DNA from 4 places in the Shewanella sp. T24-MNA-CIBAN-0130 genome. Region 1 is predicted to be linked to each of the others. Evidence: predicted binding sites of a transcription regulator. Region 1 holds the regulator's gene; each other region holds the start of a gene.
The links. Region 1 encodes FliA, which starts transcription of late flagellar genes. Its sites were predicted from a motif close to CTAAAGNTNNNNNNNNNNNNGCCGATA; they were not measured.

Region 1 (8,251 bases):
GGATAGCCCCAGAGCAACGTGAACAGGCACAAACATTAGGCTATACCGTCGTCGATACCGCAACGGTTGTGGCGACACATATCAGCCAATTACTCAGTAATAATGCGGCCAAGCTGTTAGGTTATGAAGAAGTGCAGCAGTTAATAGACATGTTGGGCAAAAACTCACCTAAATTAGTCGATGGTTTTGTTCCCGATATTATGCCGCTGGGATCTGTGGTTAAAGTGATGCAAAACCTACTCAATGAAGGGGTATCGGTACGTGATTTACGCACCATAGTGCAAACCTTGTTAGAATACGGCACCAAGAGTAATGACACCGAAGTATTAACCGCAGCAGTGCGGATTGCGCTAAAACGTATGATAGTGCAAGAAATCTCTGGACCAGAACTTGAAATCCCCGTCATTACATTGGCGCCAGAGTTGGAACAGATGTTGCATAAGTCTATGCAGGCGACCGGCGGTGAAGGTCCTAATATTGAACCGGGTCTTGCAGAGCGTATGCAACAGTCATTATTAGACGCTGCACAGAAGCAAGAAATGGTAGGACAACCAGCCATTTTATTGACATCTGGCATGCTCAGGTCAACGCTGTCACGATTTGTTAAATACACTATTCCCAATTTACGCGTGATTTCTTACCAAGAAATACCGGACGAGAAACAAATTAGAATTGTTTCTGCTGTAGGCCAATAGTGATAACGTCAGTTTATAGAGGTGCATAAGTGAAAATTAAACGATTTTTTGCCAAAGATATGCGCGCGGCATTGGCTCAAGTAAAAGAAATGTTGGGTTCTGACGCTGTCATTATGTCGAATAAAAAAGTCACTGGCGGAATCGAGATTGTCGCTGCTGTAGATTATGACGAACCTAAAGCCGCTATCGCTTCACAAGCGCCGACCACGGGTTTTATGGATGTGAGCGAAGACAAGGTGTCTTTAGGCGCTAAACCTGCCATAAAAGCCCAATCGAAGGTCAATCCTCCTGCGGCAGCAGATTCGTTACAGGCATTACTTGAAAAACAACACAATCGCATGACACAACAAATGTCCGTGCAACAAGACGAGCCAGAGTTACCTGAATGGGCTCGCCAATTACAAGGTGCAAAGTCGGCTAAACCCGCGTCGAACTTGCCACCGCAATCCGTCTCTGACAAACCAACAAAAAATAATAAAAACCACTCAGGCGATATGGATGATCTGCGTGAAGAAATGGCTTCATTACGTAGCTTATTAACTCATCAAGTTTCATCGTTAATGAAAGACCAAAAAAAGCGCACCGATCCTGTGGGAGCAATGCTTGAAAGTAAATTGATTGCCGCAGAGTTTTCTCCGGCAGTAGCTGCTAAACTAGCGGGATTAAGCCAACATTACACCCCAGCAGATTTAGTGCGCGCATTACCGCAAAGTTTAGCCAACTTACTCGACAACCAAGGCGATGATATTGTCAAACGGGGTGGTGTTGTGGCATTTGTGGGTCCTACGGGTGTTGGTAAAACGACTTCTTTAGCTAAAATTGCCGCCCGATTTGCCGCCCATCATGGACCAGAGCAGGTAGCATTGATTACCACAGATCATTACCGTATTGGCGCCTATGAGCAATTAGCCACTTATGGCAAAATAATGGGCTGTCCGGTTAAACAAGCTCATGATTTAACTGAATTAGAACAAATTCTTTATCAGTTTAGAAATCGTAAGTTAGTGTTAATTGATACGGCGGGTATGGGGCAGCGAGATATGCGTTTATATCAGCAATTAGATAATTTAACAGCCAATAGTAGAATTCCAATTAGGAGCTACTTAGTCTTGTCGGCGACCGGTCAACGTCGCGTATTGCAAGATGCGGTTGAGCATTTTAAACGGATCCCATTAGCGGGTGCGATTTTAACCAAGTTAGATGAATCAATATCAATTGCAGGTGCTTTGAGCGTATTGATTCAAAATGAGTTACCATTGAGCTATGTTACTGACGGCCAACGTGTTCCTGAGGACATGAAAGTGGCTGATACCCTAGAGTTGGCTAAGCAGGCTCTGGCGGCATTAAATGAAACAGAACAACAATCGTCACAAGACACAGCGTGGTCTAATGACAACGCCTATGCATTTGAGTAAAGTTATGACACGGGATCAAGCAAGTGGTTTACGTATGATGAATCAACCAAATAACGATAAAGTTAAAGTAATTGCCGTATCCGGTGGTAAAGGCGGAGTGGGCAAAACCAGTGTGTCAATTAATACCGCCGTTGCATTAGCTGAAAAAGGCAAACGCGTATTAGTACTTGATGCCGATTTAGGGTTAGCCAACGTCGATGTCATGCTGGGGATACGGGCTGAGAAAAATTTATCTCATGTTTTGTCCGGTGATGCCGAATTAGATGACATCATTGTGCGCGGACCTAAAGGGATCGGTATTGTTCCTGCTACGTCAGGTTCTCAAGCGATGGTAGAATTGACGCAAGCACAACATGCTGGACTTATCCGTGCATTTAGTGAAATGCGTACTCAGTTCGATATTTTAATTGTTGATACTGCAGCCGGAATATCAGATATGGTGCTGAGTTTTTCTCGTGCATCACAGGATGTATTAATTGTTGTTTGCGACGAGCCGACATCGATTACCGATGCTTATGCGCTGATTAAAATTTTAAGTCGTGAACATGGTGTGTTCCACTTCAAAATTGTGGCAAATATGGTGCGTAGTTTGCGAGAAGGTATGGAATTATTTGCAAAACTGAGTAAAGTGACCGATAGATTTTTAGATGTTGCTTTAGAGTTGGTTGCATCAATACCCTTTGATGAGAATTTACGTAAAGCGGTTCGTAAGCAAAAGTTAGTTGTTGAAGCGTATCCTAAATCTCCTTCAGCTATTGCTTACCATGGATTAGCCAATAAAATTATGACTTGGCCGGTGCCACAACAGCCCGGCGGCCATTTAGAATTCTTTGTTGAACGTCTTGTACAACGTAAACCGATACAAGAAGGAAGAACGGGTGAATAAAGCCGCAGCGTATACTCAGTTCGATAACAAAACATCTATTGTTGAACAGTATGCACCGCTGGTAAAAAAAATTGCTCATCATATGCTGGCAAGATTACCAGCATCGGTGCAACTTGATGACTTATTACAAGCTGGGATGATGGGGTTGCTTGAGGCCTCATCAAAATTTGATGATAGTAAAGGGGCCAAATTTGAAACCTTTGCTGGTATCCGAATTCGTGGTGCAATGATAGATGAAATTCGCCGAGGTGACTGGGTTCCACGCTCAGTTCATCGTAATAATCGCCGGGTTGCACAAGTGGTTGATGAATTAGGGCAGAAACTTGGACGTGATGCTCACGATACTGAAATTGCTGAAAAACTTGATATGTCGCTTGATGAATACCATCACATCTTAAATGATGTTTCTGTTGGTAAAATCATCGGTATAGAAGATCTTGGTGTTGCGCAAGATGTGTTAATCACAGACAACGAATCGCCAGATGAAACCTTTGACTCGCTTGCTGAAATTCAATTTCAATCTGCTTTGGTTGAAGCAATTAAGACATTGTCAGAAAGAGATGCGTTAGTGCTGTCGTTATATTATGACGAAGCATTAAATTTAAAAGAAATTGGTGCAATCCTTGACGTTAGCGAATCGCGAGTAAGCCAGATATTAAGTCAGGCAATGCTCAGGTTAAAAGCCAAACTCAAGCATTGGACACAAGAATAATAACTTATATAGAGCGAACGAGAGTCAGCTCACCGGAGGAAACCTTGGACAAGAATATGAAGATTCTTATTGTTGACGATTTTTCAACAATGAGGCGTATCATTAAGAACTTGTTGCGAGACTTGGGATATAATAATACTCAAGAAGCAGATGATGGCTCAACAGCCCTACCAATGTTACAAAAAGGCGATTTTGATTTTGTAGTAACAGACTGGAACATGCCTGGAATGCAAGGTATTGATTTACTTAGAGCCATTCGTGCTGATGATTCGTTAAAGCATTTACCTGTATTGATGGTAACCGCTGAAGCTAAGCGTGAACAAATTATTGCTGCAGCGCAAGCAGGTGTAAATGGTTATGTAGTAAAACCTTTCACCGCCGCTACGTTAAAAGAAAAGTTAGATAAAATCTTTGAACGACTCGCATAAGCAAGGATAAGTCATGCAGGCATCAATATCTGGCTTGGTCACTCTTGAACAAGCCCAAGAACTTGTTGAATTGCTTACCTCGGGTAATCAAGCAGAAGCTGATGATTACATCAGAGAGCTTGCAACGCCATTACAGCGTGAGCTTTTTGAAGAAGTCGGTAAGTTAACTCGACAACTCCACAGTGCACTAAAAGATTTCCAAGTTGATAACCGTTTATCTGAATTAGCGAATACCGAAATACCGGATGCTAGAGAAAGGTTGAACTATGTTATCGATATGACAGAACAAGCTGCAAATAAAACCATGGATGCAGTTGAAGAATGTCTTCCTTTGGCCGATACCATCATTAGCAATATACAATCAGTGACGCCCATGTGGGATAAATTGATGCGTCGTGATATAGAATTAGGTGAATTTAAGTCACTTTGTCATGATGTTCAACAGTTTATGTCGCATAGCGAGCATGACTCTAATCGCCTTCGCGAGCTGTTAAATCAAATTTTAATGGCACAAGACTTTCAAGATTTGACAGGCCAAATGATCCGTCGAGTGATTGATTTAGTTCGTGAAGTAGAAACTAATTTGGTTTCAATGCTAACGGTGTTTGGTGATAATGCTAGCGAATTATTGCCTACTATAAACGATAATAAAATAGAAGCAGAAGGTCCCATTATGCATGCTGAACGGCGTGAAGATGTGGTAACTGGTCAAGATGAAGTAGATGATCTGCTTTCAAGTCTGGGTTTCTAATTAGGAGTCAATTTAATGTCTTTTGATGTTGATGAAGAGATACTCCAGGACTTTTTAATTGAAGCTGGTGAGATTTTAGAGCTTCTACAGGAGCAGCTCGTTACTCTTGAAAATAATCCTGATGACAGTGATTTACTTAATGCAATTTTCCGTGGATTTCACACCGTTAAAGGTGGGGCTGGTTTTTTAAGTCTGGGTCCAATGGTTGATGTTTGTCATGAAGCTGAAAATACCTTCGATCTTTTACGCACCCGCAAACGCGGCGTAAATTCAGAGTTAATGGATATTATTTTGCAAGCGGTTGATGCGATTAATACCATGTTTGCTCAAACTCAGCAGGGACAGCAACAAGACTCAGCTGATCCTGCGTTACTCGCTAAACTCAAATTATTAAGTTCAGGTGCGCCATTACCTTCAGAAATGACGGCAGAAGAGCCAGAACCGATTGAAAATGTTATTGAGTTTAACCAGCCAGAATCCATCGAAGAAATGAGTACGCCCTCAGCGCAAACATCCGGCTCAGGCAGTATTGATGAAATTGATGAGTCAGAATTTGAAGCTTTACTTGATGCTTTACATGGTACCGGCAAAAGTCCTGCTTCATCTAAAGCTTCTGATAGTAAAAAAGCCAATATCGATTCGACGTCTGCGGTAACCAATAGTAGTGACGACATTACTGATGATGAATTTGAAGCATTGTTAGATGAATTACATGGCTCAAGCTCGTTTAAAGCTAAATCAGAAGTGGTAGTTTCAGCTAAGCCAGCTACCCCGCCTGTTGCTGAACCTCTTGTTGATTCTGATGAATTCACTGACGATGAATTTGAACGTCTTTTAGATGAATTACACGGTAAAGGCACCGCGCCGGTAGTTAAACCACAGTCAACTATCGCTGCAGAGTCTAACAAAGTGGTCGCTCCTCCAGTGTTAAAACCGACGGCAACGCCAATTGTTAAGCCGGTAGTGTCTTCTGCCCCCGCAGTTGCTCCTAAGGCGCCTTCTGTTCCGCAAGGTGAGACAACCGTTCGTGTTGATACCGCTCGATTAGACGACATAATGAATATGGTTGGTGAGTTGGTCTTAGTTCGTAACCGACTGGTTAGCTTAGGCATTAATCGTGAAGATGAGGAAATGTCTAAGGCTCTTGCTAACCTTGATTTAGTCACTGCTGATTTGCAAGGCGCAGTGATGAAGACCCGCATGCAGCCTATCAAGAAAGTGTTTGGCCGATTCCCTCGTGTTGTTCGAGATATGGCCCGCACCTTAAATAAAGAAATTAATTTAGTCATGATTGGTGAAGATACCGATCTTGATAAAAATTTAGTTGAGGCGTTAGCCGATCCTTTGGTCCACTTGGTGCGAAACTCAGTCGATCACGGTATCGAAATGCCGATTACTCGTGAAGCAAGTGGTAAATCTCGAACGGGCACGATTACCTTATCGGCTAGCCAAGAAGGTGACCATATCCTACTTAAAATTGAGGATGATGGCGCGGGAATGGACCCTGAGAAGCTAAAACAGATTGCGATAAGTCGTGGTGTGTTAGATGAAGATGCAGCCGCGAGAATGACCGATAACGAAGCTTATAACCTGATTTTTGCTCCAGGCTTTTCAACCAAAGTTGAAGTTTCAGATATTTCAGGCCGTGGAGTGGGTATGGATGTGGTGAAAACCCGCATCAACCAACTTAACGGTACGGTTTATATTGATTCGATGAAAGGTAAGGGCACCATACTTGAAATTAAAGTGCCATTAACCTTGGCGATTATGCCGACATTGATGATTGAAGTGTCCAATCAAGTCTTTGCACTGCCGTTAACGAGTGTGAATGAAATCTTTAATTTAGATATAACAAAAACCAATATTGTTGATGGTCAATTGACGGTTATTTTCCGTAATAAGGCCGTGCCATTATTTTATCTAGAAAAATGGTTGCAGAGCAAAAAATCAACCTTTGAACATGGTGATAAGAAGCATGGTCATGTTGTGATCGTTCAGCTTGGTACCATGCAGATTGGCTTCGTTGTTGATGCATTGATTGGACAAGAAGAAGTTGTTATCAAGCCACTTGGCAGTATGTTACAAGGTACGCCTGGAATGGCGGGTGCGACAATTACATCTGATGGTGGCATTGCACTTATTTTAGATGTGCCAGGGCTGCTAAAACACTACGCTAAAAGTAAAAAGTAACAATAAAAGTTCCATTATTTAAGGAATTAAATGGCCATAAAAGTACTAGTTGTAGATGATTCTAGCTTTTTTCGACGTCGAGTCAGTGAGATTGTCAATCAAGATCCTGATCTCGAAGTTGTTGCCGTTGCTGTTAATGGTAAAGAAGCTGTTGAGATGGCTGCAAAATTAAAGCCTCAAGTCATTACGATGGACATTGAGATGCCTGTGATGGATGGGATAACGGCTGTTCGTGAAATCATGGCGAATAATCCTATCCCTATTTTGATGTTTTCATCGTTAACTCATGATGGCGCTAAAGCGACACTGGATGCGTTAGACGCTGGTGCATTGGATTTTTTACCAAAACGCTTTGAGGATATTGCGACGAATAAAGACGATGCGATACTGTTGTTACAACAACGAATTAAAGCATTAGGTCGACGCAGGATGTATCGTTCTAGCTCGTTATCGATTACATCATTACCGCAACCTCGTAGAGCAACGACGACTGCCGCAGATACCCATACCTCACATCGACCATTAAGTAGTCGCTTGCCCCCACATGCCGCACCAGTTGCAGCCCGTTCTAGTCTATCGAGTGCACCCGCTGATCGCCAAACCGCCAATCCAACAACGTCTTCAGTATCGTCTATTCGAGCCAGCGGTAAGCAATATAGAGCATTATTAATTGGGACATCAACCGGTGGGCCGGTCGCATTACAGAAGGTGTTAACGGCATTTCCAGCCAATTATCCTCATCCTATTGTGTTGATCCAGCACATGCCTGCGGCGTTTACCCCAGCCTTTGCGGCACGCTTAAATACCTTGTGCAAAATTGATGTAAAAGAAGCCGCAAATGGCGACGTTATGCGTCCTGGCTGTGCTTATTTAGCACCCGGAGGCATGCAACTGATGATTGAGCGAAATGGTTCTACTGGCAGGTTGAAAATCGTCTCTGGAACCCATGAAATGAATTATAAACCGTCCGTTGATATTACTTTTGCTTCAGCATCTAAAGCTTTTGGCGGTGATGTTTTGGCTGTTGTGTTAACGGGTATGGGGGCTGACGGTAGAGAAGGGGCCAGAATGTTAAAGTCTGTAGGTGCCACTATTTGGGCACAAGATGAAGCAAGCTGTGTGGTATACGGTATGCCTCAAGCGGTGTTCTCAACAGGTATCGCGACTCACTCTA
Region 2 (8,251 bases), on a different contig from region 1:
TGATATTGGTTTTAACGAAACCATCAACATTTAACTCAGCGGCACGTTGTTGAATTTCTGCTGCACAGTCTTTTTCATAGCCTGAGCGGCAAAATAGGAATAGGTTTTTCATTTGGAGCCTTAGCGTAAGGATATTCGCATAATAGCGAGACAATAATCACGCTATTATACTCAAAAATGCTCGAGGAGGGAGAATTTAGCCAAGCCATTATTCTACTGATTTTGTATGCCAAATCGCCGCGGCAAATAACAACCAACCCACGAGGAAACATAAACCACCTATTGGCGTTATTGGGCCAATCCATTTAGCACCAGTAAAGGCATAAAGGTATAATGAACCAGAAAACAATATGATCCCAGCAATGAAACTGTAAGCGGCCCAATTAATCAATTTTGACGGGATCCAATGGGCGGAAAATGCCAATGCAATCAGTCCGAAGGTATGATAAAACTGGTAATCGACTCCTAACTTAAAAATACTCACTAATTCCGGTGGTGCGATAGTTTTAAGCCCATGAGCAGCAAAAGCACCCAGTGCTACAGCCATAAAACCACTTAATGTGGCAAATAATAATAGACCTTTATTCATTTTACTTAACCTCATACAACATAAATCGACAATGCATCATACTATTGAAGCAAGCTGATTTTCGTGACTTAAACCATCACCGTTAGTATTCATGTAGTGTTAATATTGATGCCGGGGTTGATCAAGCTATCAGCAAAGTAGACACCGCATATGCGTAAAACATAGCGTTACAGCATTAACCTACTCGGGTAATAAACTGACTAATATTCTCGATGGCATGATTAAGATTGCCCTCAAGGGTATAACCAGAAGATTTTCGCGGTTGCAAACTATGATCGCCATCACTAATCCAACAGACTTCTGCATGTTCACCCAAAGCCCAATTGGGTACTTGTTGAAGATCGCCAAATTTATCTCGCTCACCTTGAACAATTAACATCGGGTGAGAATTGTGTTGAATCGGCGCAAGTCGTGGCTCGCCACCTTTTAGCGGAATAAAAGGGTATCCCAAACACACTACTGCAGTAATTTTATTGACGACATCGGCAATAAGTGGCTGCTGTAGTTGATGATCTGTGCTGGCCAATATCGCCGACATACGACCGCCCATTGACTTACCCATCAGGATAATCCGCTGACAATTGATCAGGCCAAGCGCCATCTTCTGCTCAATATCCATGAGAACTTGTTCATAGTGCGCGAGTAATTTAGGCGCTCGATCAGGCGGACGACGTTTACCATCTTGCATATTGGCTTGCATATACAAGAAATTAAATCGGTATACTTGATAGCCTTGAGCGATTAACTTATCGGTCATCGAAGTCATATATTGATGATGCATATTAGCCCCAGCACCATGAGCAAAAACAATCAAAGTGTCACTTTTAGGACCTTGTAACAGATAATCATGGGCTAACAAAGGCGTATTATCCGCTAAGCAACTCACTTCGCGACTCCTCTGCAAACATATCCAACATCCATTCTCTAAAGGCTGAAATTTTACCTATCTCAGAATGGTTTTGTTGACACACTAAGTAATAAGCCTCTTTGCTCACCAACACCTCAGAAAACGGGCACACTAAGCGCCCAGCCTTGATATCAGGTCTGGCAAGTACGCTATAACCTAATGCCACACCTTGGCCATGCACCGCTGCTTGAAGCACTAATGAGGAATGGCTAAATATAGGCCCTTGATTGACATTAATATCGCTCACGCCACACTGTCTAAACCATGCCTGCCAATCTTGACGGTTTGAATCATGTAACAAGGTATGGAATTTTAAATCACTGGGTTGAGCTAACGGTTTAGCACTATTGAGTAATAATGGCGAACAGACAGGGATCAACACTTCGTTACGCAGTTTATCGGCGCGTAATCCAGGCCAATTACCTTGGCCGTAATAAATGGCAACATCTACATCGTCGGTTAACGAATTAGCATTACTATCAACGGCTTTAATACGCACATCAATATCAGGATTTTTTTCGCTAAACTTAGCTAAACGTGGTACTAACCATTGAATAGCAAAACTTGGAGACATACTGACCGTTAACGATCCTACCGCACTACGGGCAAGCAGACGATTAGTCGCCTCCCCTAGCTCAATAAAAATATCTTTAATGTCCAGAAAATAACTTTGGCCTTCTTCTGTTAACAATAAGGATCTATTTTTACGTCTAAACAGCTTTAGCCCTAAAAAATCTTCTAATGCTTTAATCTGATGACTCACTGCAGCCTGAGTGACAAACAACTCTTCTGCGGCGCGGGTAAAGCTCAAATGTCTTGCTGCAGCTTCAAATGCTTTAACAGCATTCAAAGGCGGTAATCGTTTAGACATAGTGATCAACCCCTCATTTTTAATTAGTTTTTCTAATGATTATCGTTATTTTTATGTCGTTTGTAAAGCACACTGTGTTTGGGTAAATTAGCATCATTGACAACATCACTAGGGTCGCTGCGCTGCTAGAGCGGACTTCGTCCTGCTAGGATCGCTGCGCTTCTAGGACGTGACTTCGTCATTGCTAGGTTCGCTTCGCTGCTAGAGCGGACTTTGTCCTGCTAGGATCTCTGCGCTTCTAGGGACAGCTTCGCTGCTAAGATTGAGTCGCTGCGCGACTAGGATATTGGCTTGTCATCTAGCACTGCTTGGCTGTTGATTGTATAGCCTCTAGCCGCGTAGCGTCCTAGCAGCGTAGAGCTCTAGGCTCTTAAATTGTCATCTAAATTTTCGCAGCCGCAGGCGCCCTATTTCTAGCATCTAGCAGCGAAGCGTCTTCGAAGGTGATAACCGTTTATTAGCCAGCATTTAGGTACATTAACTTACCGATTTAAATAACGCCGACATGGTCGTATCGCCCGCATAAAAAAAACGCATTCAATGCGGTTTTTTATGCGGGCGATTAGGGTGGATACGGTCATAATCGACAGCATCACTCACACAAAGTCTAAGGACGATACACTTTTACGTTCGTATAGCCCTTCTCAACAAGGTATAAGGCCTGCAGTTTACTCATTACCCCACGATCACAATATAATAGATACGTTTTAGAGCTATCTAAATCAGCAAATTGGGTCGCTAATTTAAAGAATGGGATCGCTTTAATCATCACATTATCAATTGATAATGGATCTTTTTCTTCTTCTTCAGGTGCACGAACGTCAATAATGATTTCGCCTGACGCCACATCTTTAACTGTTTCGGTTTCAGTCACTTGTTGATCCATCTCCGCTTCAATATCACGAACATCCATCACCACTGCAGACTCAATGATGCGATCAATCAAGTCTTCAGAAAACTTAAGCTCTTCAGCTTCAATCTTAGACAATACCGCTTTAACCGTCGGCTTTTGTGAAATAACACCACAATACTCAGGAATAGACTTAGCAAATTCTTCAGTGCCAATCACACGGCTCTGATTAATAATGTCTTGTTTGTCCATTGCGATAAGTGGGCGTAAAATCAATAACTCAGTGCTGCGGTCAATCACATTCAAGTTGGTCAGCGTTTGACTCGATACCTGACCTAAGCTTTCTCCCGTGACTAACGCTTGAATGCCGAATTTGTCCGCAATACGCGTTGCAGCGCGCATCATCATACGCTTAAGTACAACCCCCATCTGACCGTTATCAATACGTTCAAGGATCTCTTCAACCACAGGCTCAAATGGCACTGACACAAAACGTACTTTGTGCGACTCACCATACTTTTTCCACAAGTGATAAGCCACTTGCTTAACGCCAATTTCGTGTTGAGCGCCACCTAAATTAAAGAAACAGTAATGGGTACGGGCGCCTTTCTTAATAAACTGAAAACTCGACACGCCAGAATCAAAACCGCCCGAAATAAGCGACAATACATCTTCTTGGGTCGCCATAGGGAAACCGCCTAGTCCTTCAATACGACGCTCGACCATGTAAAGCTTATCTTGATTGATTTCAAGATTAACGGTCACATCAGGGTTTTTAAGCTTTACCCCAAGCGCCTCTGTGTGCTGGTTTAACCCCCCACCCACATAACGCTCAACATCGATTGAATTAAAATCATGATTACCAGAACGTTTTACGCGAACACAAAATGTTTTACCTGCAATTTCATCACGATACCTTGGTAAAGCCTGCTGATAAATATGATCTATCGAATCAAAACTGTACTCACTCACTTGCACAACGTGAGCAATACCTGGAATACAAGCTAAACGCTCTGCAAAAGCATCACATAATTCCGGTTTATCGGCAGGTACATTAACTAAAATACGATCATATAAACGTTGTACTTTGGCATCGTCATCCACTTTTTTAAGTACATTACGGATATTGGTTTCGAGCATTTTGGTAAAGCGCATTCTTACCGACTTGCTCTTCATCATAATTTCAGGGTACAGCTTTACAATAAACTTCATGGGGCGTCCGCAGGTATCACCACCACAATAGCTCAGCATTCAGCATTGCTAGACAAAAAGATGGTAACACTTTGATAATAAATTAAAAAAAATAGCAAAACCTTGTCTACTTGATTAACATAGGTAATCCAGCATATAGCAAAGCGTAAGCAATAATTCGCGGATCATACCAAATGATGCCTATTAACCAAACATATTCACTTTTTTATCTGTTATTTCTCAGCAAAACCGCTGTTACAGCACATTTCTAATACAAAAAAGCACAATCTCTGTAACCTGCAAAGATTGCGCTTATGCCTATCCTTTGATGACGAGCTATTGAGTCACTATAATTTCATTCGATTGTTTCGCTTTACCTTGTTCAATGGCAATTTCAACACGCCGATTTCGAGCTTGATTCTCTTTAGAATCATTGGGTACCAAAGGTCGATTAGAAGCCTCTCCAACCACTTTCATCCTTGATTCATCAAAACCAGTGACTGTTCTTAATTCATGAGCCACCGAAACAGCGCGTTGACTTGATAGCGCCCAGTTTGAACTATAAAGCTCATTACTGATATCAGCACCGTCAGTATGACCCGATACCGTAACAATCCCAGGAACATCTTTTAATAACTCACCAATTGAACGCACAATCGGTTTAAACTTAGGTTGTAAAAAGCCAGAACCAGAAGTAAATGAGCCTTTCTCACGAATACGAATTATAATTTGCTGACCTAAAGATTCAATTTCAATGGCACCATCAACAATTTCTTCGTTGAGCTTCTCAGCCATTCTTTTCACTTGATCATTTATATTTTCTTGCGCAGATGCGGCCGCTTTTTTAATAGCTTCAGCTTCTTGCTGAGCCGTAGCAGCGGCATTACCACCACGCTGTTCACCACTTTGCTTTTGAGTACCCCCCGCACTGTCCTCTTCACCGGCCTGATATTCAATGGTCGGTTGAGTCATTTCATTGGTTTGTTGATTAATGATCTCAATTGGCGTGGGATCGGGTCTACCAGGGCGAAATTCAAGCGCGATAACCGATGTCCCCTTAGGAATGTCTTTTATTTCAACTTTGTTTTGCACCCCAAATGCATACTTCATTGAGCCGGCGATTTGTTTAAACTTCATTACGTCCATTTCAGAGAACGCTAACAGCAACACGAAGAAACACATCAGCAAAGACATTAGGTCAGCAAAGGTGGCCAGCCACATAGGGGCACCCGCAGGTGGACAATCACACTTGGTCTTAGCCATGAGTTACTCTCCGTCCGTTGTATCGATTTCACGCGATTTTTCAGCCAAGTAATTCTTCAAGAAACCTTCAATCACCCGGGGGTTTTGTCCATCTTGAATCGCTAATACCGCGTCCATAATTAAATTACGGTTAAGCAATTCTTCATTCATACGCAATGATAATTTATCCGCCATTGGGATGGCGATCATGTTGGCAATTATCGCGCCATAAAGAGTGGTTAACAATGCAACCGCCATTGCGGGTCCAATCGATTTTGGGTCGTCCATGTTAGATAACATAGCCACCAAACCAACCAGCGTACCAATCATTCCCATCGCGGGGGCTACATCACCCATGGCTTTAAAAATACTAATCCCAGTTTTGTGGCGGTCTTCGGTCAACGCTATATCTCTTTCAAGCGCGTTACGCACCACATCCCCATCATGACCATCAACTAGCATATCGATAGCTTTTTGCATAAAACTGTTGGTAATGACCGCCTCTTCTAGTGCTAAAAATCCGCCTTTACGGGCAGCATCTGCCATAGTGACAGACTGCTCAATCAAATCTTCAGGTTTATCTAATTTAAACATGAAGGCTTTCATACCAATCTTTATCGAACCCAAAAATTGCTGTAGGTTAAATTTCATCATCACAACAAATAAAGAGCCTGCTACAACAATCAAAATTGACGGTACATTGATAAATAATCCGAGACCTCCACTGGTGATCATCGCGCCAATAATAAATGCAAAAGCACCGATAATACCTATTAGGGTAGCTAAATCCACAACCTCTCCTCAATCGCAGTCATCACGCTGCTTCTTTGTGCTATTTTATCGCGCTAGTCGTACAAATTAAATAAGTCGAACATTCTGGCATCTATTGATACAAATCACATTGCCCATCGTTATGTATTACAGTAAAAAATTCAATACTAATTTACGCTATCTATTTCAAACCCTAACGTCTTATCGGTCAAACTTGGCGCAAGTTTAGCCTGTTTTGCACATTCTAAACAAAATTCAATAACAAAGCGTGCTGTTGAGCAAATAACCAGCGACTGTATTTGACCGATACGCTGGGCTGATATACCTTGTCTCACGCTGAATGAAAGGAATAATAATCGTGGCTAAAAAACCAGAAAATCTCAGTTTTGAACAATCATTAACTGAGCTTGAAACCATTGTTGCTCATTTAGAGCAAGGTGAAGTGTCGCTCGATGACGCGCTTAAACAATTTGAGCGAGGCATTAAGTTAGTCCGTCAAAGCCAAGGAAAGCTTGAACAAGCACAGCAAAAAGTCTCTATCTTATTAAATGAAGATGATGCTGAATTAGCACCGTTCACTATAGAAAGTGAATAATCGTCAACATAGTGTTATTGAATAATAGGTCTTGATACGTGTTAGCTAAAGCGATAACAAAATACCAAAAGCGCGTTAATACTATTCTTAACGAGCATTTAAGCCAGCTTGATGGTGCTGCACCAGACTTAAAGGCGGCAATGCTTCATGGTGCATTATTAGGCGGCAAACGCATCAGGCCATTTTTGGTCTATAGTGTGGGTGACATGCTTGGCGTCAATATTAATGCACTTGATAAAGCCGCCGCAGCCATTGAGTGTATTCATGCTTACTCGTTAATACACGATGACTTACCGGCCATGGACAATGATGCACTCCGACGCGGTCAACCCACGGTTCATATTGCATTTAATGAAGCTAACGCCATTTTAGCTGGTGACGCGCTGCAAACATTGGCCTTTGAAATAATCACCGCACCGTGTAACGATTTACGACCTGAACAACAATTGGCCATGGTCAGGGCATTAGCAAAAGCCTCTGGATATCGAGGAATGTGCGGTGGGCAAGCGATTGATCTGAGTGCCACCGATCACCGTATAGATTTAGACCGATTAACCGAATTACATAATAAAAAAACCGGCGCGTTAATCAGTTGTGCCGTCGAACTTGCTTTAATTGCGGCAGATTTACCCGATGAGCACTATCAACTGATGATGAAATACGCCCAAAGCCTTGGATTGGCCTTTCAAGTGCAAGACGATATCTTAGATATTACCGCAAGCACCGAAGAGTTAGGCAAACCACAAGGCAGTGATGAACAATCCAACAAAAGCACTTTTCCTAAACTATTAGGTCTCGATGGTGCCAAAGCCTGTGCAGAACAACTAATACAAGATGCACTATCAGCGCTGACTAAATTACCATATAATAGTCAGTTAATTGCAGACTTCGCCCACTATATTATTGAGCGAAGATTATAATAAAGAGTCAGAAAATCTCGCTATGATTTTTGATATTTCTAAATTTCCAGTACTAGCGAAAGCTAATACACCAGAAGAATTAAGGAAGTTACCTCAAGGTTTACTTCCACAAGTCTCTGATGAATTGAGACAATTCTTACTTCAGTCCGTTGGTATTTCAAGCGGACATTTTGCTTCTGGCTTAGGCACAGTTGAATTAACTGTGGCACTTCATTATGTCTACAACACCCCATTTGATCGGTTAGTGTGGGATGTAGGACATCAAGCTTACCCACATAAAATCCTCACTGATCGCCGCGAACAAATGCACACCAT
Region 3 (8,251 bases), on a different contig from region 1:
GCTTACGTTTTTCAGACGCTAGCTTGGCGGCATCTTCTGCAACTTTTTGTTCCTGCTCTTTCTGCTTACGCACAACTTCAGCTTTGTCTGCCCGATCTTTTTCAAGCCGTTGTTTTGCCTGAGCCGCTTTCGCCGCATCATTGGCCTTTTGAGTTTCCTGCTCTTTTTGTTTACGCTGGATCTCTAATGTCTTAATTTTGTCTTGCTCGCGTTCACGCTCGCGACGCGCTTCCAATGCTTTACGTTCTAACTCAGCTTGACGTACCTTTTCTTGATTAGCCACATCTTGTTTTTGCTTCTTTAATTGCTCAACTCTATCATTTACTTTCTGTTGATCAATCACAATAGCTTGCATGGCCGGCGCACTTGCCGCTGCAGTTTGCATTTGCTTGGGCTTATCATCAAAACTAATGCCTAGAGCAAGGATGACAATAAACCCAATATGAATACCGGCAGAAATAGAAACGGGTACGGTTAAATCTGATTTTCCAGCCACCTATTTCTCCTTCGGTGAATCAGTCATTAACCCAACGGCTGGCACACCAGCACCTTGCAAACTAATCATTAATTGAATAACGCTTTCATAAGGTATGGTGCGGTCAGCTTTGACTACCACGGGTCTTAATGGTTCAAGCTGAATTAATGCTCCGACTTCCGTAGATACTTGCTCTATGTCCATCGCTTGAGAGTTAGAGCTACTACCAGTATTCAAAAAGTATTGCCCAGCAGCGTCAATTGATGCCACGATTGGAGGCTTACTGTCAGGTGGTAACGATTCCGCATTACCCTGAGGTAATTCTACTTTAACCCCTTGCGAAACAATTGGCGCTGTCACCATAAAAATAATCAACAACACCAACATGACATCGATATAAGGTACAACGTTGATTTCTGCAATTGGACGATGACGTTTACGCTGATACATTAAACGGCTTCCTTCTCGCTATATGCTTGACGTTGCAATATGTTGGAGAATTCTTCCATAAAGTTAGCATAAGTCATTTCAATTTTATCAACTTGCGTTGTAAAACGGTTATAACCAATAACGGCTGGAATAGCAGCAAATAAACCCATTGCCGTTGCAATGAGTGCTTCAGCAATACCCGGTGCAACCATAGCTAACGTGGCATTTTCTACCGAACCCAGTGCGATAAAGGAATTCATAATTCCCCAAACGGTACCAAATAAACCAATGTATGGGCTAGTTGAACCAATTGTTGCCAATAGAGGCAAATTGTTTTCAAGTTTCTCCATTTCTCGCGACAAACTCACTCGCATTGCTCGAGATGTTCCATCCATAACGGCTTGTGGAGCTTTACTGTTTACTTTACTCAAACGAGTATATTCTTTGAAACCAGCCACAAACATGGCTTCTAAACCAGAGATAGCACTACCACGTGCAATCAATTCTTTATAAAGACGATTTAAATCAACACCAGACCAGAAAGTGTCTTCAAAACGTAATGATTTAACTCTTGCTGAAGTTAATAATTTGTTGCGTTGAAGGATCACGGCCCATGAGGCAATCGATAATGCCAACAAGGTCAGCATAACTAACTTTACCAACACACTGGCTTCTAAAAACAAACCAATAAATGAAATTTCAGCGTGCACTGTCAAACTCCTGAACAATATTTAGGGGAATAGCGCGGGGACGCATACGTGATAAAGATATACACGCAACAACCACTGTCGCTTCACAATAGCAATCACCTTGATGATCAACTAGGCGCTGGTGAAATACCAACGACACTTTTTTTAATTCTATAACCTTGGATTCAACAACTAAATCCTGTTCAAACTTTGCCGCTTTACGAAAATCTATTTCTACATGTTTAACGACAAAAGCAATATCTTCTGCCAACAGTTCTGCTTGGCGAACACCCAGTGCTTTTAACCATTGAGTACGAGCTCGTTCAAAAAATTTTAAGTAATTCGAATGATACACAACACCACCCGCATCGGTATCTTCGTAATAGACTGAAATAGGCCAAACAAACATAATTTGAACATCAATTTTAGGTTGTAAAAGTTGGCTTACTATACCGAGTACCAACACGCTTGTGAATAATGTACTAAGTGAAAAGCAGACTTTATTTTGCTCAAAATGCGCTTAAACACACGAAAAACCTCAGAAACTGTAAGAGATGAAGCTTTATTAATGTATTTTCCAAAAAAATTAACGACCTATTAAACAAAACATGGCATACAAATAAAACATTTATTGGTGACAACGGCCTAGTTCTAGCCACTTAAAAACCTAAAAAAGCCTTAAAAGCAACGCGGCCAAGGTGAACGTAAACCGCGCACTGCAACTTATCATCCCACGCCCTGTAAAATGTAAACATGAATAAAATATCATCTAATAATATTGGATGCTTACGTTGTCAGTAATCAAGTCTTCAGTGATTCAAGAAGGGAGATTATTCAGCGCGTTTATCACTGGATATGAACTTAGCCTCACAAAGACATTTTCGGAGTTTATTCTGTTTCAGATATAAGTAGCTTGATGATGTTTACCTTGGTTAAGAGCCATATTTATCAACATCAAGAAGATAAACATGCTTTATGTCACAGCAAGATATATTCTATTTGTTAAATAATATTGTTTTAAAATTAACTAATCCGAATAATTATGCATTAAATGTATATAACAAACTAAAAAACCACTATATAAGCCGTTCAGCGTATAAAAACCATATTAAGATCACTAAAAAGCATTAGTTTTACTAATCATAATGCGTATTTTTTCTAGTTTGCCAGATGAGTGTATTCATTCTACTATGACCTTGTTTTCAGGACACATCTGATTTAGATGTTGAAAACCAAGAACGCCAAACTGATGTAACCCAATACTTCAGTTATCCTTAGTTCTTATGTTTGACTTCCTTCCTTAAATTTGTTGATTGCAAATTATTTAGCCCACTTGGATTAAGTGGGTCTTTTTTTGCCTTTTTTTCAGTATCTTCATAAACAAACTTATAAGCGAACAAATTAGAGCATTTCAATTCAAGCCATTTAATGGAGAAAAAATTGAGTCTTTCTAATCAATATGGAGGAAAACGAGACACGCTTGCATCGCTTTACTCGTTAGGCTCTAAAAGAGCAACAATCGTTTGCAAATGACTCTTTTATATTAGTATTAGCTTGGTCTAACGAATGTTGAATGACCGCCGAGTGAGGCCTTATTGATGAGCGTTGATATAATGCCTTAGCGTGGAAAACCCGTTTATTGATTATTATTTATATCTCAATGGTATCGAGAAAAAGAGGCTACTGTGGCGGAATATACATACAACAACTGAATAAATAGATAGCTAATCTTGTTACGGGCTAAATAGGGTCAATACTGCGCTTAATAGTGCAGCTAATAATACATTAGGTGGGTTTATATCGGCTTGGTTATTTTAATCACAACTCTGCGGTTCATCTTACGTTCTTCAGCAAGGTCATTGCCAGTAACATGACGTTTTTCGCCATGCCCCTCGGTATGAATACGATCTTTAGTAATACCGCTAGCAATTAAAATATTTTTCACTGAGTCAGCCCGTTTATCTGACACCTTTTGGTTAACCAAGCGCCCACCGTAGCTGTCAGTGTAAGCATCAATAAGAACGAGTTCCACTTCAGAGTCATAAGACAAATAGCGCTGTATTTTTTGTAATTGGTGGGTAGAGAAACGCGTCAGATCGACCCCGCCTTCTTGGTAATGTAATACCGTAAAAGCAATATCATCAAAACTGTAAGGCAGCAAATTAGCTAAACAAGCGCGAAACTCACGATATTTACCGCCAAAATTAGCCGACGACAATCCCACTGCAACCTTAGCGTTGTGATTATACCAATCAGCATAGTAAAAAGTGGGTTCCATTCCTTGACTCAATTCATTCAACATCGACCAAGCGGCTTTTTTGGGTACTTCACCATTAAATTGCTTGTTATAAGTCAGTTGGGTGATTTCTTTGGAATTATGCCCAGGACGCCAACTCGGAGCTCGGCTAATTAATGTTGCCTTGGTCACCGCATCAGGCTTAAGCCACATATCTAAGGTGAAGTTTAAATTCAAATCTTTACCTGCCCTACTGGTAAACACCGCGCGACCATAGTCAGGAATATCATGTTCAAGACGACACTCTATCGGATTACTCTCACCAATGCGCCATGCTGAGTTTTCGAGCGACGCCACGTAGTGCCTCAAATCAGCATTAGCCGTTGAGCAAAGACACAAACTTGCGAGAATTATCAGTTTTCGCCACATAAAAACACCCTATATACCTGATTACATACCTTCTATCGGCCACAAAGTCAGTTCCTTTAGTCAACAATCATGTTTAATCGATGATAAAAACCACAATCAAACATGACACTGAGCTTGAGTTTGCGCATAATACTCGGCCTACATCATTTGCACCGATGAATGATAGCTATTGAGGATAAAGACTGTAATGACTGATATTTGCGACGCTAACAAGTTTAAACACCGCTTTCGTGGTTATTTCCCTGTTGTTATCGATGTCGAAACTGCGGGTTTTAATGCCAATACCGATGCGTTGCTTGAAATTGCCGTCAGCTTATTAAAAATGAATAGTGATGGGGTCATTGAACTTGATAAAACCCTTCATTTTCATATTGAGCCTTTTGAGGGCGCGAACCTAGAGCCTGAATCTTTAGCTTTTAATGGTATCGATCCCACCAACCCACTTCGTGGTGCGGTAGACGAAAAAGTCGCTTTGTTAGAGATTTTTAAAGAAGTCAAAAAAGCCCAAAAGGCAGTAGATTGTCATCGCAGTATTATTGTCGCTCACAATGCCGCTTTTGACTTAGGGTTTGTGAACAAGGCCATAGAACGAAACGGTTTAAAGCGCTCTCCTTTTCATCCTTTTGCGAGCTTTGATACCGCAACACTTGCTGGCCTTGCTATTGGGCACACGGTATTGGCTAAAGCGTGTAAAATGGCTGGCATCGATTTCGACAACAAAGAAGCGCATTCAGCATTATATGATACCGAACGCACCGCCGAATTATTTTGCCTTATCGTCAATCGTTGGAAAGCATTAGGTGGTTGGCCATTAGCCGCAGTGGAAGAGAAGAGCGATCCAGCCAGCGAATAATGGATACTAGGTAACCTCCGCTCGAGATAACAATTGCATCTCAAGCAGGCTATATCGCCTTAGAACGGTCGATAAAAATAGTAATATTACTCAATAAAAAAGCTGCCGAAGCAGCTTTTTTATTGTCTCTAATCCGCTAGATTATAGCTTGTCAGAGTTATCTCTTAAGTATGCTGCGACACCTTCTGTGCTAGCAGTCATGCCTTTTTCGCCTTTTGACCAGCCAGCAGGACAAACTTCACCGTGCTCTTCATGGAACTGAAGAGCGTCGATCATACGGATCATTTCGTCAACGTTACGGCCTAATGGTAAATCGTTAACCACTTGGTGACGAACTTGGCCTTCTTTGTCTACTAAGAAAGAACCACGGAAAGCGACGCCAGCTTCTGGATGCTCAACGTCGTATGCTTTACAAATTTCATGTTTAACGTCAGCAACTAGTGTGTATTTAACTTGGCCAATGCCCCCCTTGTCTACTGGAGTGTTACGCCATGCGTTATGAGTGAACTGTGAGTCAATTGAAACACCAATCACTTCAACACCACGCTTGGTGAACTCTTCCATGCGGTGATCAAAAGCAATTAGCTCTGATGGGCATACAAAAGTAAAATCGAGTGGGTAGAAGAAAATAACCGCAGGCTTACCTTTAATTGCGGTAGCGAGGTTAAATGTGTCAACAATCTCACCAGAACCAAGAACGGCTGCTGCGGTAAAATCTGGGGCTGGACGGCCTACTAATACGCTCATTATCTATCTCCATTTAATGGCTTAAACATTCAACAACGGTAAAGCGGTCTTGCTAATTGTGATCTACTTAACAATTGACTATGCCGTTGGGACTTATATCAGAGGTATACCATACATCTAATTTAGCGGACTTATAAGTTATTTCAAATGAAAATGGGTTTACCTGCTGAAAAATAAAACATGCTGACCCACTAAATAATAACTGTCGAATATTACAAAAATGATTTGCTGACATGACCTAGGCAAACATTATCCACAACGGAAGGTAATATTGATTGAAAAATCGGCATAAATAAGTAAAAAGTCGATATACGCTGGACAAATATGCTGTAGACGGTCAAGAATAGCCGCCTCACTTACTTTTATGAAATATAATTATGAATGCGGTTGTTATCGCGGTTTGCTTAATGCTTTTTTTAAGCTTTATTCGAATTAACGTTGTGGTCTCGTTGACCATTAGTGCTGTTGTGGCGGGTTTAGTCGGTGGATTAGATATTCATCAAACAATAGCAGCCTTTAATGACGGACTCGGCGGCGGAGCTCAAATTGCATTAAGTTATGCATTGCTTGGCGCGTTTGCGGCAGCATTGTCACATTCGGGCTTAACAACGTTAATTTCCCATTCAATTATTAAAAAGCTCGGCAAAGAACCCAATAGTGGTAATACTCAAGTGGTACGTTGGTTGTTATTGGTCACAATACTGTTAATGGCAATTTCATCGCAAAATATTTTGCCTATTCACATCGCCTTTATTCCGATCCTTATTCCACCATTATTACATGTCATTTCGAAGCTACATATCGACCGCCGTCTTATAGCCTGTATTCTAACGTTCGGCTTGGTCACCACTTATATGATATTACCTATCGGTTTTGGCGGAATTTTCCTCAATGACATCCTTTTAGCAAATTTGAACATTAATGGTTTAAATGCAGTCGGTGAACAAATTCCTAAGGCAATGTTATTACCTGCTATGGGCATGGTTGTTGGTCTACTCACGGCGATATTTATCAGTTACCGCAAACCTAGACAATATATTATTGAACAACCTGTGATAAATGACAGCATTTCAACCACGATTAGCCGAAAAAGTCTGTTGATATCATTATCAGCAATAGTGGTGACTTTAGTGGTTCAATTACAAACTGATTCAATGATATTTGGTGCATTAAGCGGATTTATTATTTTCCGTTTTTCAGGGATTATTAAACATGAAGTGAGTAAAGACCTGTTCGACCAAGGTGTGCATATGATGGCCAACATTGGCTTTATTATGATTGCAGCAGCAGGTTTTGCCGCCGTGCTTAAGTCGACCGGGGAAGTCGGCACACTGGTGACGTCTCTAGGCGACATGATAGGTGACAACAAAGCAATAGCCGCATTATTGATGCTTATTGTTGGCTTATTGATTACCATGGGCATTGGCTCTTCGTTTTCAACCATTCCGATTATCGCCACCATTTATGTACCGTTAGCACTCAGTTTTGGTTTTTCTGTCGCGGCAACCATTGCCCTTGTCGGTACCGCAGCCGCGCTTGGTGACGCAGGTTCGCCAGCATCGGATTCAACGCTAGGTCCCACAGCAGGTCTTAATGCCGATGGGCAACATGATCATATTCGCGACAGCGTGATCCCAACGTTCATTCACTATAATATTCCACTGCTCGTTTTTGGTTGGATTGCTGCGATGGTGCTTTAACATTCAAGAGCCGCCTACGGCTTATCAAGATAGAAATAAAAACGGGAGCCTCAATAAAGGCTCCCGTTTTTATGGTCTCGCACATGATGTTAATCATACCGAACCTGGGTATCTACAATCCGTATAACGAATTATTTGGTACCAAATATCTTATCGCCCGCATCACCTAAACCTGGCAAGATATAACCTTTCTCGTTTAAGCAATCATCAATCGCTGCAGTGTAAAGTTCAATATCAGGGTGAGCTAGTTCAAGGGCTTTAATGCCTTCAGGCGCAGCAACCAAAACTAAAGCTCTAATTGAAGTACAACCACGTTTTTTCAGCAGGTCGATTGTCGCAATCATTGAACCGCCAGTGGCTAACATTGGGTCAACCACTAAAGCGATACGCTCGTCTACATTACTGACTATTTTTTCAAAATAAGGCACAGGCTGAAGTGTTTCTTCATCACGATAGATACCGACAACAGAAATACGTGCACTGGGAAGATGCTCAAGTACGCCATCCATCATGCCTAAACCCGCACGTAAAATAGGCACTACAGTCACTTTTTTACCTTTAAGTTGCTCAATATTGACCGGACCATTCCAACCATCAATTGTCACCGTTTCCGTTTCAAAATCAGCGGTGGCTTCATAGGTTAATAAACTGCCAACTTCTGTAGCAAGTTCACGAAATCGTTTGGTGCTGATA
Region 4 (8,251 bases), on a different contig from region 1:
TGTCTTGCGGAATGGCATCCCAGCCTTCTTTAATTGTTCTGAGTAAAGCAGAAACCTCTTCGAGCATATCCACATCATTAGCCACATTAGCCTCAGATAATCGTCTCAACATATATTCATAAAGTGAGTCTAGATTAGCAGATATTTCGGTGCCAGCATCCATATCTAAGCTACCACTCAGTCCAGCAATAATACTAATTGCTTTACCGATATTTTCTCCTTTTTGCGCATGACTTTTCTGCTGAATGGCATATTTAGCTTGTGCAATACGCTGCAATGCGCCTTCAAACATCATTTGTATAATGCGATGCGGTGAAGCCACCGCAATTTCGCTTTCTAGCGAAACTTTTCGATATGACCGTAGCGAGCTTCTCATAAATACCTACCTATCTGAATCTATACTTTTATAAACATCAAGTTGACGTTGGTTTTTCTTTCCTAGATGTATCTCAGAATGCAAACTATTCATGACTAACTTTGCTTTCACCTCAAGACTCAATGTCAGCTCTAATTGGTGTTCCAAATAATCTCTTTGCGTAAACGAATAGTCGGCAATCAAAACATTCAATAAATTTTGACGCTTAACAACCAATTCTTGCAAATTTAATACCAACTCATCAAACTCTTCTAGGTCATTTTTGCTTTTTAACCTGTTCAATACCGTCTTGCATTGTTCGCTAATGGCATCCAAATTATCAATTAACACTTGTTGTTCTGTGGTCGTCATATAATTGTCAACTCGCTGTTCTCTTTTAAACAGATTGATTAAACCGGTAGCATTCGATTAAACATTGGATTAATCATTTTGTCTCACAAGCCCAGGGAGAGAATCCAATCGCGATTGTAAATTGTCACTTTGGGTGCTCAATTGACCGACAATCAAATCCATATAGTTATACTGTTTAAATAAGCGGTCTTCAAATGCTGACATTTTTCGGGCAAATGCTTCTCGCTGATCGCTCAAGCGATCTAAGCGATTATCAAGGGAGGTATCACGGCTATCAATAATAGATCCAGTGCCAACATACGAATCAAGGTAACCGTCTAACTTTGCCGCCACCCCGGTATCTTCAGTGGTAAACATTTCTTTAATGCCAGCAACATTATTTTTCAACGCTTCGGTTAAAATATCATCATTAATTTCTAAAGTGCCGCTGCGCGTCGTGGTAATGCCGATGGAGGCCAGAGACAAATTACCATTAGAGGTAGAAAATGCCGATGAAATCACCCCTCTTAACTGGCTTTGGATCCCGCGAGGCAAGGAGTCTCCTTGTAAAGCTGCCGCTTGCTCGGTAGCGGCATTATAACTGGTCAAATCAGCAATAGTTTTTGACATGGCATTATATGACTCAACAAATGCTTTTATACCTGTTTTGACTGAACTGGTGCTTTGGGCAACCGTCAATGTGGTTAACTTAGCAATATCGGCATCTTTTAGATTAAGGGTCACCCCATCAATCGCATTATCAACGGTATTACTACTGGAGGTGAGTTTTAAGCCATCGATATAGATAATCGAATCTTTAGCGGGTTGTAGTTCGGTCATGACAAAAGTATCGGCAAGCACTGTGCCCGCGCCAGTATCGGTTGCGGTGACACTCATATTATTAGCGGTGCCGGTTTTGTTAGAGGTGAGGACTAACTGGGCGCCGGCATCACTGTTCACTATGGTGGCGGTCACGCCAACATTGTCGTCAGCAGCATTTATTTTAGTCACCAGCGATTGCAGGGTATCGTCTGTGGTCACCGCAATATCAAAGCTTTCACCATCAACGGCAAAGTTTAACGAGCCTTCATCTAAAGGCGCAGTTACATCAGTTACGGCTAAAGAGCCAACTTTTTGACTTTGGGCTAGTTGCTCAACGGCAACATTATAGCTGCCTGACACAGCATCATTACTCACAGAGGCACTTAAATAAGTACTTTGTGAAAGTTTCACGCTCTGACTGTCGAATGAATCTGTTTTGGACAGAAAACTTAAGCTATCTTGAAATTCCGACAACACGCTTTTTAATGAGCCCAAGGCTGATATTTCAGCAGTAATGGCACCCTCTGTGGAGTCAAATCGTGCCACCTTAGGAGCCTGCTCTGAGGTAACTAAAGCGGATACAATACCGTTAATGTCAAGACCCGATCCCAGTCCAACCGATGTTAACCCCATATTTACCTCAATTTATCTCATAAAAAGCGTAGTCAAATTTTCAAGTTAATTAGCGAATAAGCGAATTAGCTATCATTTAGGCTTGAGTTTTCAGCAACAAGCCCTTTACATCTTGCAATTTTTGCGCCAACTCCAAAGCTTCTTCGCTGGGAATTTGGCGTATAATGTCACCGGTGTCAATATCCATCACTTTAACAATCGCGGAGCCGGAATCTTCGTCAACCGAAAATGCGAGGCCTTTATTCATTAATGTCACCACCTCAGACAACTGCTCAACCACTTCAGCCAATACTTCAGCCTCGGATTGTTGGTCTTTATCCGCAACGGATTGTTCAGTTTCAATTACCGTTTCAGTTTCCGCCTTGGCCAGCGCCACTTTGTCGGCTTCTGCAACATAAGTGTTTTTTTCAACCGTTAACGGCGCAGCAACACTTGTATCAGAGGTATCAGATGTAGCATCTAATCCGGTTTCATGTCTATTGAGTGCAACTACAGGCCTATTTGTTGCAGAGGGGCTTACAGGTGAATGTGTAATACCCAGTAAATTATTATCCATAACATCCTCTCTCATCATTGTACTCCCTCTAACGTGTTTCACGTTGGGACTACTTGGTCAACAAAGCAACATTACCCCTTCACAAGAGTTACCACCCTATATAGCTCTATTAATTTATGTGCATATGTAATTTATATGCGTAAGTAACAAAAAGGAAGATCCAACAGTGTGAATCTTCCTTTTCCATTTGACGCTATGTTACTGATCCACTCAGTCAATTACTATCAAGCTGCTATTCACTCACTGAGTGATTAAAGTAGCGACAATGCCACTTGTGGTAACTGATTCGCCTGCGCAAGCATTGAAGATGAGGCTTGCGATAGAATTTGCTGCTTACTGAGTTCAGCACTTTCTGAGGCAAAGTCGACATCTTGAATACGGCTACGTGCGTCAGACACGTTATTTTGAATACTACTTAAGTTATTAAGAGTAAAGTCCATGCGGTTTTGCACAGCACCTAACTCGGCGCGCTGACTATCAATCCCAGCAATGGCGCCATCAATAATGTCAATGGCACTTTGCGCGCCGGATGCAGTACCAATATCAACCGTGCTAACACCCGCAAATACACCTGCCGCTTCACCGGTTATTTCAGCTGGACCAGCTGTACCTGTTAGCGTAAAGCTGTCAGCTGAACTTAATGTAATGGCACCTGCCGCGGTTGCTACAACACCGGCGGTGGTTACGTCAGTAGCTGCTGATGCTGTACCGTCTGCAGCAACGTTCTTTAACTCCAATGCACCTGATGTATTTGATGCCAGCGATGTAAAGTTAATATCGGCACCGGTAGAACTGGTGATAGTCAGGGTACCGTTATCCAAATTTGCAGTTACGCCAGTATCACCAGAGGTATCATTTATCGCGGTTGCAAGTGCTTCATTAGAGCTAATACCGGTTAAATCTAAAGAAGCTGTTTTCCCTGCACCACCATCAACATTCATGATTAACGAAGTATCAAATGAAGCAGTTAAATTAGCCTGAACATTGGTTTGAGCAGAAGCGGTTACGCCCGTTCCGGCTTGGTTGATTTTGGCAACCAGCTCAGTGGCAGTATCTTCATCTACTGACGTTATTTTCGTAGCGCTAGTACCTTGAGTAATAGTTAACTCTTCACCCGTTGAACCATTGGTGCCAGCCGCGGCGGCAACAAGCCCTCCACCAAATAGACTACCTTTTGCATCACTTTGATATGCCCCAATACTGGTGGCAGATACCGATTTTAGTGACACATTAATGGTTTGGTTGGCTTCAGAACCGACTTGAAATGCTTGCGTACCATAAGAGCCATCGAGTAAGTTTTGGCCACCAAATGAGGTAGTTTCAGCAATACGGGTTAACTCAGCTTGTAATGAATTCACTTCTTTTTGCATAGCTGCACGGTCATCAGATGAGTTTGAACCGTTGGCAGACTGCAAAGACAAGTCACGCATCCGCTGTAAAATGTTGGTTGACTCACCCATGGCACCTTCGGCGGTTTGTGCAATCGAAATACCATCGTTAGCGTTACGCATGGCCACACCAATACCATTAATTTGGCTGGTCATACGATTGGCAATTTGCATACCGGCAGCATCATCTTTGGCGCTGTTGATGCGTAGACCTGAAGCAAGGCGTTCCATCGATGTAGAAGTAGCACTTTGCGCTTGATTTAAATTGCCCTGGGCTTTCATTGAAGTGACGTTAGTATTTACTGAAATAGCCATGATTTAATTCCTCGTATTCCTGACTGTAGACATTGCCTGTCTGTATTAAGCCAGGCGGATCATATTGGTTACACTTATGCTAACGGCAATAAACGGAGGAACTTTAGTTTTTTTGACAACATTTTTATTTTACAGTAACAAAAAGAAAATAGGCCCCTTAACAAAGGGGCCTATTTAACTATAGAAAATACTATTTTACTCATTAACCACCGAGTAAAGATAACGCGACCTGTGGCAATTGATTGGCCTGCGCCAACATAGACGATGAGGCTTGCGATAGAATTTGCTGCTTACTGAGTTCAGCACTTTCTGAAGCAAAGTCAACATCTTGAATACGACTACGCGCATCGGTGACGTTATTTTGAATACTACTCAGATTGTTAATGGTAAAGTCCATTCGGTTTTGCACTGCACCTAAGCCAGCACGAGAACTGTCAATCCCGGCAATGGCGCCATCAATGATGTCAATGGCACTTTGCGCGCCGGATGCAGTACCTATATTAACTGTGCTAACACCCGCAAATACACCTGCCGCTTCACCGGTTATTTCAGCTGGACCCGCTGTACCTGTTAGCGTAAAGCTGTCAGCTGAACTTAATGTAATGGCACCTGCCGCGGTTGCTACAACACCGGCGGTGGTTACGTCAGTAGCTGCTGATGCTGTACCGTCTGCAGCAACGTTCTTTAACTCCAATGCACCTGTTGTATTTGATGCCAGCGATGTGAAGTTAATATCGGCACCGGTAGAACTGGTGATAGTCAGGGTACCGTTATCCAAATTTGCAGTTACGCCAGTATCACCAGAGGTATCATTTATCGCGGTTGCAAGGTCAGCGTTAGAGCTAATACCGGTTAAATTTAAAGACGCTGTTTTCCCGCTACCACCATCAACATTCATGATTAACGAAGTATCAAATGCAGCAGTTAAATTAGCTTGGACTGTCGTTTCAGCAGAAGCGGTTACGCCCGTTCCGGCTTGGTTAATTTTGGAGACCAACTCAGTGGCAGTATCTTCATCTACTGACACTATATTCGTAGTGCTAGTACCTTGAGTAATGGTTAACGTTTCACCCGTTGAACCATTTGTGCCAGCCGCGGCGGCAACAAGCCCTCCACCAAATAGACTACCTGCAGCGTTACTTTGATACGCCCCAATACTGGTGGCAGATACCGATTTCAGTGACACATCAATGGTTTGATTGGCATCAGAACCGACCTGAAATGACTGAGTACCATAAGAACCATCGAGTAAATTCTGGCCACCAAATGAGGTAGTTTCAGCAATACGGGTTAACTCAGCTTGTAATGAATTCACTTCTTTTTGCATAGCTGCACGGTCATCAGATGAGTTTGAACCGTTGGCAGATTGCAATGATAAGTCACGCATCCGTTGCAATATATTGGTCGACTCATTCATGGCGCCTTCAGCAGTTTGTGCAATCGAAATACCATCGTTGGCATTACGAATGGCGACGCCAATACCGTTAATCTGACTGGTCATACGATTGGCGATTTGCATACCAGCAGCATCATCTTTAGCGCTGTTGATGCGCAGACCTGACGCTAAACGCTCCATGGAGGTTGAAGTAGCGGTTTGCGCTTTATTTAAATTGCCCTGGGCTTTCATGGATGTAACGTTGGTATTAACTGAAATAGCCATAATATTGAATCCTCTTCTTAGTTGAACGCCAAGACTCGGAGCTTGGCTAAACGGTTAATCATGCAAACTGTTTAAGGTGTATGAACTTATCGATAGATACTGACTTAAGGCCAAGCAAAACTGACCAAGCATAAGAACCTATCTACATTATGTTTATATATAATCAAATAAACTGGTCGAGCTGATTTTACTGAACACACTCGATACGGCATTGAGCGCTAATTGTTGCTTTTCAAATTCGGTAATGGCCGAGGCAAGATCTAAATCTTCTAGTCTTGATAATGCCGAGGTGTTAATCAATTTTTCATCAGTATGATTGTCGCTATACTGTTGCAGCGCTTTAAGGCTGTTGCCCGTAACGCTGCGTTGCTGACTCATTTGATTGACGCCACTATCAATGTTATTCAATAGTTGTGCCAACTCTGATTTACCGGCAGGGGTTTGGGCGTCATCGCCGCTTTCAAATAATGCGATAGCCTTGCTGAAGGTCTCGAAAATACTGACTTGTGGCTGTTCTTTAATGCTGAAACTATCGTTTGCTTTAGGCTCGCCGTCTATTTTGACTGCCATGCCGTTAACGCTGACCGGCACAGATGCATCAAAAGCCGTTACCGTAGTAACCGGGGGGGCCGCGCTGTCGGTTACTGAAACATTAAGCCCGCCTGCACCGTCGTCGGCGAAGCTAAAGCTATAAGAACCAGTAGTATAGGTTGTCGAGTCAGTAACCTTGGCGCTAGTTACGACAAAATCACCTTGCTGGGTTGACGAATAATTGACGCCGTAATCGCCCATGGCATTGGCGGCGTTCATAAATGCCGCATCGCCTGACACATTGGTATTAACTTGCACCCCTGCGGCAATATTGCTTTTACGAGTACCTGAGTCACCGCTGTACACCACTTGATCGTTATTATCCAAAGCAAACGGCGTACTGTTGGTTTTATTACCGGCAAAGATATAATTACCTGATTCATCTTTGGTGTTGGCAATGGACATTAATTGCTCAAGACTTTGACGCATGTCATCGGCAATCACTTGCCGCTCGGCAGTCGTCATGCTGCCGTTGGCGCCGCGGAGCACTAACTCTTTCATGCTGCCAGCCAAGGTATCGGCTTGGCCTAACTGGCTTTCGGCTTGTTGAATATGACTGGTGGCGTAATCAATGTTTTTTACAAACTGGTCTACCAAAGCATTTTTTTGCTTTAAGTTATCAATACCAATGGCAGCGACAGGGTCATCGCCGGCGGTGTTAACCCTTTTGCCGCTGGAAATTTGCGCCATGATGGTGTTGGTGGCAGATTGTTTTTCTAAAATGCTATTGGTGTTTTGTTGAAACATTTGTCCGGTAGAAATTCTCATGATTTATCTCCTAGCGAACCGAGCTGAATAAAGTATCGAAAATGGTTTGGGCTGTTGTCATAATTCTGGCGGAGGCTTGATAAGATTGTTGGAAGCGCATTAAGTTTGCGGCTTCTTCATCAAGGTTGACACCTGACTCACTTTGAACACGGTTGCTAGCTTGTTGATATATGGCCGTGGCGGAGCTAACGCGCACTTCAGCAGATTTAGTTTGGCTGCCGATATCGAGTTTAGTATTTTCAAATACGCTGGTTAATGTGCCCGTGCCGTTATTCATTAGTTTGCTATTTGATAAGCTCGCCATTGCTACCGCATTGCTGTTGTCACCTTCGGCCAATGACAAATCAAACGTAAAGCTGTCGGCGGTAGCGGTACCATTACGGGTAATATCGAAATCCATACCAAAAGCGTTGATATTGTTATTTGTGATAGCGCCTGTGCCTAATGAGGCACCAGCGGCATTAAAAGATTCATATGTGTTCGCAGCAGTATCAAGTTGGAAGGTAATAGATGATCCGATACCTTGAAAGCCACCAGCAGATGAATCCATGCTATTTAAGCTAATGGCCGTGTTACCTGAGTTAGCAGTGGCCGATGTTAAGGTCGGCCCTGCGGCGGCAATGCCTTTAGGGTCGGTCATCACCACTTTTAAGCCTGCAGCGCCACCCGCAGTTGGGCGAATTTCAAACTTGTCGCCATCGGCCATTGCGCCACTGGCAATGTTAATGCTAAAACCTGCACCGCCAGTAAGTTGACTGCCTGATAATACCAACGGTGACACTTTGCCGGTTTGAGTATCTTTCAGTTGGTAG

Region 2: a site for FliA is predicted at 6,624-6,650, ahead of pomA (flagellar motor protein PomA). Genes of this name have one in related genera too.
Region 3: a site for FliA is predicted at 4,292-4,318, ahead of AAEZ02_RS07545 (flagellar protein MotY). Genes of this name have one in related genera too.
Region 4: a site for FliA is predicted at 4,501-4,527, ahead of AAEZ02_RS16165 (flagellin N-terminal helical domain-containing protein). Genes of this name have one in related genera too.

Annotation. Positions count from the first base shown of each region.
Region 1 covers NZ_JBEOPP010000065.1:9,206-17,456, forward strand. Annotated here, with positions in the region: gene flhA (flagellar biosynthesis protein FlhA) at 1-695, shown strand, start outside; gene flhF (flagellar biosynthesis GTPase FlhF) at 725-2,110, shown strand; gene AAEZ02_RS18980 (MinD/ParA family protein) at 2,115-2,996, shown strand; gene AAEZ02_RS18985 (RNA polymerase sigma factor FliA) at 2,989-3,708, shown strand; gene cheY (chemotaxis response regulator CheY) at 3,753-4,136, shown strand; gene AAEZ02_RS18995 (protein phosphatase CheZ) at 4,150-4,887, shown strand; gene AAEZ02_RS19000 (chemotaxis protein CheA) at 4,903-7,077, shown strand; gene AAEZ02_RS19005 (protein-glutamate methylesterase/protein-glutamine glutaminase) at 7,108-8,251, shown strand, end outside.
Region 2 covers NZ_JBEOPP010000067.1:14,591-22,841, forward strand. Annotated here, with positions in the region: gene rlmM (23S rRNA (cytidine(2498)-2'-O)-methyltransferase RlmM) at 1-112, opposite strand, end outside; gene AAEZ02_RS19220 (DUF423 domain-containing protein) at 209-589, opposite strand; gene AAEZ02_RS19225 (alpha/beta family hydrolase) at 765-1,475, opposite strand; gene AAEZ02_RS19230 (transcriptional regulator GcvA) at 1,456-2,367, opposite strand; gene thiI (tRNA uracil 4-sulfurtransferase ThiI) at 2,975-4,429, opposite strand; gene AAEZ02_RS19240 (flagellar motor protein MotB) at 4,745-5,671, opposite strand; gene pomA (flagellar motor protein PomA) at 5,675-6,442, opposite strand; gene xseB (exodeoxyribonuclease VII small subunit) at 6,780-7,016, shown strand; gene ispA ((2E,6E)-farnesyl diphosphate synthase) at 7,055-7,936, shown strand; gene dxs (1-deoxy-D-xylulose-5-phosphate synthase) at 7,959-8,251, shown strand, end outside.
Region 3 covers NZ_JBEOPP010000013.1:3,669-11,919, forward strand. Annotated here, with positions in the region: gene tolA (cell envelope integrity protein TolA) at 1-496, opposite strand, end outside; gene tolR (protein TolR) at 497-925, opposite strand; gene tolQ (protein TolQ) at 925-1,614, opposite strand; gene ybgC (tol-pal system-associated acyl-CoA thioesterase) at 1,604-2,005, opposite strand; gene AAEZ02_RS07545 (flagellar protein MotY) at 3,389-4,258, opposite strand; gene rnt (ribonuclease T) at 4,446-5,111, shown strand; gene AAEZ02_RS07555 (peroxiredoxin) at 5,253-5,858, opposite strand; gene AAEZ02_RS07560 (Na+/H+ antiporter family protein) at 6,236-7,558, shown strand; gene upp (uracil phosphoribosyltransferase) at 7,690-8,251, opposite strand, start outside.
Region 4 covers NZ_JBEOPP010000045.1:21,570-29,820, reverse strand. Annotated here, with positions in the region: gene fliS (flagellar export chaperone FliS) at 1-376, opposite strand, end outside; gene AAEZ02_RS16180 (flagella biosynthesis chaperone for FliD, FliT) at 383-727, opposite strand; gene fliD (flagellar filament capping protein FliD) at 797-2,161, opposite strand; gene AAEZ02_RS16170 (flagellar protein FlaG) at 2,238-2,735, opposite strand; gene AAEZ02_RS16165 (flagellin N-terminal helical domain-containing protein) at 2,969-4,420, opposite strand; gene AAEZ02_RS16160 (flagellin N-terminal helical domain-containing protein) at 4,623-6,080, opposite strand; gene flgL (flagellar hook-associated protein FlgL) at 6,234-7,439, opposite strand; gene flgK (flagellar hook-associated protein FlgK) at 7,450-8,251, opposite strand, start outside.